Linked DNA regions of Hoeflea sp. 108. The protein of the gene in region 1 binds, or shares a complex with, the protein of each later gene. Links are inferred from orthologs where the notes say so. Each region holds a gene or a part of one and is shown on either strand. Other genes may lie near its edges.

Region 1 (3,000 bases):
GCGTCCTGGCGGCTCTCGTTCTTGTCCACGGCCAGCGTGTTGCGGATGTAGCCGCCGACGTTGATGTGGTCGATGTCGAGGATGTTGATTTCTTCCTCGCCAGCCGCCAGCAGCGTCTTCAGCGTCTTCTCATCGATCTCGTCGCCGGCCTCCAGATAAATCTCGCCGGTGGCATAGTTGACGATGTCCTCAGCGAGGTAGCTGCCGAAAAGATCGTCTTCCGTCGCCTTGATCGCCTTCAGACCCTTTTCGGCAAGCTGCTTGGCCTGACGCGCGGTGATCTTCTTGCCGGCTTCGACAACGATCTCGCCAGTGTCGGCGTCAACCAGGTCGCCAACAGCCTTGAGGCCGCGGAAACGATCGACCGAGAACGGAATGCGCCAGTGGTCGCCCGACTTCTTGTAGGTGATCTTGTTGTAGAAGGTCGACAGGATCTCTTCGCCGTCCATGCCGAGCGCCATCAGCAGCGACGACACCGGGATCTTGCGGCGGCGGTCGATACGGGCGTGGACGATGTCCTTGCTGTCGAACTCGATGTCGAGCCACGAGCCGCGATAGGGGATGACGCGCGCGGCAAACAGAAGCTTGCCCGAGGAGTGCGACTTGCCCTTGTCATGGTCGAAGAACACACCAGGCGAACGGTGCATCTGCGAGACGATGACACGCTCGGTGCCGTTGACGATGAAGGTGCCGTTGGACGTCATGAGCGGCATGTCGCCCATGTAGACGTCCTGCTCCTTGATGTCCTTGATCGACTTCGCGCCGGTATCCTCGTCGATATCGAACACGATCAGGCGCAGCGTCACCTTCAGTGGCGCAGCGAAAGTCAGGTCGCGCTGACGGCATTCGTCAACGTCGAACTTCGGTGCTTCGAACTCGTACTTGACGAACTCCAGCATCGAGGCGCCGGAGAAGTCGGAGATCGGGAAGACCGACTTGAAAACGGCCTGCAGGCCCTCATCCGGACGTCCGCCCTTGGGCTCGTCCACCATCAGGAACTGGTCATAGGATGCCTTCTGAACCTCGATCAGGTTCGGCATCTCCGCAACTTCGGGGATCTTTCCGAAGAACTTGCGTACGCGTCTGCGGCCATTGAAAGTCTGGGTCTGGGCCATCGTCGCTCCTTGCTGCCTTCTTGGGGTGAGCTTCGCTACTGCTCACCTTGCATACGAGCCGCCTTGGCGGCCTATTCAAAACGGGCGAAAACCCGTTTCCTGAAGGCCGCAACCCGGCCCTCAGGAAATAGGTTCCCTCTCATCCCCCGAACACGGGAGCCGGTGGGCGGCAACGAGGCCGCCCACCGAAACCGTGCTTACTTGAGCTCGATCTTGGCGCCAGCTGCTTCCAGCTGAGCCTTGAGCTTCTCGGCGTCAGCCTTGGAAACGCCTTCCTTGACGGGCTTCGGAGCGCCTTCAACGAGGTCCTTGGCTTCCTTGAGGCCCAGGCCGGTGATGGCGCGGACTTCCTTGATGACTTCGATCTTCTTGTCGCCGGCCGAAGCCAGGATGACGTCGAATTCGGTCTTCTCTTCGACCGGAGCAGCAGCAGCACCGCCAGCGACGGCAGCAACAGCCACCGGAGCAGCAGCGGAGACGCCCCACTTCTCTTCGAGCAGCTTCGACAGCTCAGCCGCCTCAAGGACGGTCAGGGCCGACAGGTCGTCAACGATCTTTGCGAGATCAGCCATTTTTCTATTCCTTCAATCAGTTCGAACGTGTGTTGATGACAGCGAGGAACGGCCTCATGCCGCCTCGTCCTTCCGGGCGTATGCGCCAAAGACGCGGGCAAGCTGACCTGCCGGCGCGTTGACGACCTGGGCAATCCGGGTAGCCGGCGTGGAAATCATTCCAACCAGCTTTGCGCGCAGCTCGTCGAGCGACGGCAGTGTGGCGAGAGCCTTAACACCGTCGGCGTCGAGCGCGGTCGAGCCCATAGCACCGCCAAGGATGACAAGCTTGTCATTACCCTTGGCGAACTCGGACGCGATCTTTGGCGCAGTGACCGGATCTTCCGAATAGGCAACCAGCGTCTGTCCCTTGAACAGATCGATGATGCCTTCGGAACCCGTGCCCTGAAGAGCGATTTTGGCGAGACGGTTCTTCGCGACTTTGACGGTGCCGCCGGCCTGACCCATCTTCACACGAAGATCGTTCATTTGCGCGACGGTGATACCGGCATAGTGGGCCACGACGACTGATCCGGCGCCCTTGAAGGCGTCGTTCAGGCTCGTGACGAGCTCGCGTTTTTCCGCTCTATCCACTGCCTATCTCCAGTTTGACCCCTGCTCCATTCCCGGAAACAGGGATCGGGTTGCCTTTTGCCGGGCGGGCAATCCAGAAATTCCGGATCACCCGAACGGCGCTCGAGGATCCTGTCCCCTTTTCGCCTGCAACAGCTGGCAAAAGGCAAACACGGTTCGAACCTTTCATTGGAGCGATGCTCCTTTGTCCGGTCTTCACCCGTCTCATGCAGGCCCTTACGAATTAAGGCGAGCCACCTGCAATCTCGGACAGGATTTCGAAAGCTGTTTCCAACTTCCGAAATCCGGGCCCGGAGGCCCGGAATTCTTGTTCAGGATCAGACCGTTGCAGGTCGATCCGAATTCAACTTAGGACGCTGCGAGCGTGCCGAGGTCGAGCTTGAGGCCCGGGCCCATCGTCGAGGTGACGGACACGCGCTTGACGAAGACGCCCTTGGCGCCCGACGGCTTGGCCTTGTTGACCGCATCGGCGAAGGCGCGGATGTTTTCTTCCAGCGCCTTGACGTCGAACGAGACCTTGCCGACGCCGGCATGGATGATGCCAGCCTTCTCGACGCGGAACTCAACAGCGCCGCCCTTCGATGCCTTGACGGCAGCAGCGACGTCGGTGGTGACGGTGCCGACCTTCGGGTTCGGCATCATGCCGCGCGGGCCGAGAACCTTACCGAGACGGCCGACCAGCGGCATCATGTCCGGGGTGGCGATGCAGCGATCGAAGTCGATCTGGCCCTTCTGGACGA
Region 2 (2,956 bases), 2.5 Mb from region 1 along the record:
TCGCCCACCACCTTGAGCTTGCCTTCCGAGGCATCGACATAGCCTTGCGCCGCGACGCTGTCGGTCAGCACCAGGTCGACGTCGCCGGCCTTGAGTGCCTGCACGGTAGCGCCGAAGGTCTCGAACAGCTTGATGCGCGGGTTCTGCTCGTTGCCGTCGAGGATTTCGTAGACGGCGGTGTAGAAGGGCGAGGTGCCCGGCTGCGCAGCGATCAGGCCGTCCTTGAGGGCACCGAAGCTCTTGGCGTCGGTGAAGCGCTTCTCGTCAGCGCGCACCAGCATGAATTGCTGCGAACGCATATAGGGATCGGAGAAGTCGACCTTTTCCTTGCGTTCGTCCTTGATGGTGATGCCGGTCATGCCGATCTGGTACTGGCCGTCCGAGACCGCCTGGATCATCGCGTCCCAACTGGTGTTCTGGTACTCGATCTTGAAGTTCAGGCGCTTGGCGATCTCGTCCATCGCGTCATATTCCCAGCCGATCTGCTTGCCGGTCTTGGGGTCGATGAACTGCAGCGGCGGATAGGCGTTCTCGGTCACCACGGTGACGGTCTTGCCGCCGAGGTCGGGCAGGCTCTGGGCCTGGGCGACAAAGGGCGAAAGCATGAGGGCGAAGGCGCCGGCCAGCGCGAATTTGAGGCTATTCATGGTCTGATCCCCGAAAAACACAGGACCGGCGGCGCCGGTCAGTTGCGCGAGACTTTAGCCGTCCCGGATAGGCTTGCAAGCATGGACGATGCGCCAAACCGGTCCCTGCACCGGTCTTTGTTGCGATTTTTGTCGCTTCTGCGGAAAGCCGGGTTCAGTCCGCGCCGAAGACCAGAAGCACCTCGTCATGGAACCGCCCGTCCCAGAACAGGGCCTTCGGCTCGCGGCCAAAGGGCTTGAAGCCGAGCCCGAGATAGAGGCGCAACGCCGGATCGTTGTCGGCGATCACATGGGCATGTACCGCAAGGCCGCGTTCGGTCGCGTGATCGATGACCCGCTGCACCAGCGCCCGCGCGGCACCTGTGCCGCGCCACCGAGGATCGACATAGACGCCATACATCGCGCCCTTGTGCCGTGTCTTCCGCCGCTTTTCGCCAATGAAGGTCGCGACGCCTACCAGCTCGCCGCCACCAAAAACGCCATACACCGCATCCGGCTCGGGCAGGCTGGTCCGCGCCTCGAAATCGGCGTCGGTCAGGTGCGCCTCGTCTTCCGGGCTCGAGCTGAAGGCAAGCGGCGCGTTTTCGAGTGCTGCCATGCGCAGGCGCCTCAGGGCAGCACCCTCGCCCGCCACCAGCCTGCGGACGACGAATTCTCTTTGGGTCACCTTTCGTCCTCCCGAAACAAAAAAGGGCGGCACGAAGCCGCCCTTTCGAAACCTGGTAGCGCCAGCGATTACTCGGCGGTGGCTTCGGCAGCCTTGGCGGCCTCGGCAGCAGCCTTCTTCTCGGCGGCTTCCTGAGCGGCCTTCTCGGCGGCCAGCGCCTCGGCGGCTGCGACCTTCTCGGCCTCGATGCGGGCCTTCTCGGCGTTGGCTGCGTCGCGCTCGGCGTCGTTCAGCTTGCGGGCGCGAACGCCGGTGTTCTCGACGATACGAGCCGACTTACCGCGACGGTCGCGCAGGTAGTACAGCTTGGCGCGACGGACCTTGCCGCGGCGGACGATCTCGACGCCCTCGATCATCGGCGAGTAGACCGGGAACACGCGCTCCACGCCTTCGCCATAGGAGATCTTGCGGACGGTGAAGTTTTCCTGGAAGCCGGCGCCCGAACGAGCGATCACAACGCCTTCATAGGCCTGGACGCGGGTGCGCGAACCTTCGGTGACGCGAACCAGCACGCGAACGGTGTCGCCGGGCTGGAATTCGGGCAGAGTGCGCTTGGCTTCGATCTTGGCGGCCTGTTCGGCCTCGAGCTGGCGGATGATATCCATCTCAAAAATCCACTTCTTGTTCTTCCGACAGCCAGAGCGCCCAACACTCGCCTTGCAGTTCCAATGACCGCTCGGCTATGCCTTCACTCCCTTTCGGGCCTTCCGGCAGTGGCGACTACACCGTCATTGTTGACGGAACTGGACGATTTTTCGCCCGGTTCGGACGGGCACATAGCGCCATTTCCGCCATTTGTCACGCCTTGGCGACGTCTTTTTTACGCGCTTGGCGTGTGTCGCGCAAACTGCCCTGCCACGACACGACGTGCGCAGTCACCTGGCGGCAGATGCTTGCACATATAGAATGCCAGATCACGGTATGCCGGCACAGCTTCGAATTCCCCTGCCCTCCCGAGATCGCAGGAATGCAGGACAAAGATTGTAGCCAACTCCGATGGCGGAGAGACCGGTCTTTCGGGCTCTCACCTCTCAGCTCTCAAGTCATACGCATACATGACAAACATCTCCACCGGCTCCGGATCGGTGCCGAGCCAGGCTTCAGCGCGGCCAGCAGCAAAGAGGGCATCGATCAGAGACGCCGATTGTACAGACATAGAGTTCCGGCGACCCGTCGGCGTGATGGTGGATCATGGCCGCGGCCTGCGCCACATCTCGGCCATCATCGAGGGCGACGAAGAGCAGGTAGCCCGGCTGCGCCAGGCAGGCGCCCAGCCGGGCCTGATCGACGGGGCCGTCGAAGACATCAGGTGCGGCGCAGCAATTCCTCGCCGGGCAGGAGTCTGCGGATCTGGATGCCGGTCATCGCCGCCCCTCTTCATATTTTGTTTGCATTTTCGTCACAAAACTTTGACGTTTACGTAAATCCCGTTGTTTCTAACCGATTGAATTAGTTGGGCTGGAAATAATCGGTTGAATTTTTTTGGCCACGGAGCTATTGCGAGCCGCTATTTTCTGGCTGCATCCTGCGGCCTGTCTGGCCCAAACCTGTTCCACACCCGCCGTCACGGCGTCGTTAAAGGCAAAGGGAAATTCCTTCATGGCACGCAACAAGATAGCCCTCATCGGCTCGGGCATGATCG

Evidence for each region.
Region 2: rplL (region 1) and rplS share a complex: the UniProt entries of both Escherichia coli proteins name them as parts of the 50S ribosomal subunit. The link is inferred for Hoeflea sp. 108 from one-to-one orthologs.

The regions. Positions count from the first base shown.
Region 1 is NZ_KB890024.1:2,336,350-2,339,349, reverse strand. What follows is about bases 1-2,849. They hold rplL (50S ribosomal protein L7/L12), read right to left. Parts: upstream 1,688-2,849; coding sequence 1,313-1,687; downstream 1-1,312. Other genes in these bases: rplA (50S ribosomal protein L1), read right to left, coding at 2,609-2,849; rplJ (50S ribosomal protein L10), read right to left, coding at 1,742-2,260; rpoB (DNA-directed RNA polymerase subunit beta), read right to left, coding at 1-1,115. Also shown: more of rplA, read right to left, coding at 2,850-3,000. UniProt on the Escherichia coli protein: The binding site for several of the GTPase factors involved in protein synthesis (IF-2, EF-Tu, EF-G and RF3). Is thus essential for accurate translation.
Region 2 is NZ_KB890024.1:4,852,280-4,855,235, forward strand. What follows is about bases 152-2,956. They hold rplS (50S ribosomal protein L19), read right to left. Parts: upstream 1,920-2,956; coding sequence 1,383-1,919; downstream 152-1,382. Other genes in these bases: B015_RS0124120 (basic amino acid ABC transporter substrate-binding protein), read right to left, coding at 152-605; B015_RS0124125 (GNAT family N-acetyltransferase), read right to left, coding at 802-1,314; mdh (malate dehydrogenase), read left to right, coding at 2,914-2,956. Also shown: more of B015_RS0124120, read right to left, coding at 1-151. UniProt on the Escherichia coli protein: This protein is located at the 30S-50S ribosomal subunit interface and may play a role in the structure and function of the aminoacyl-tRNA binding site.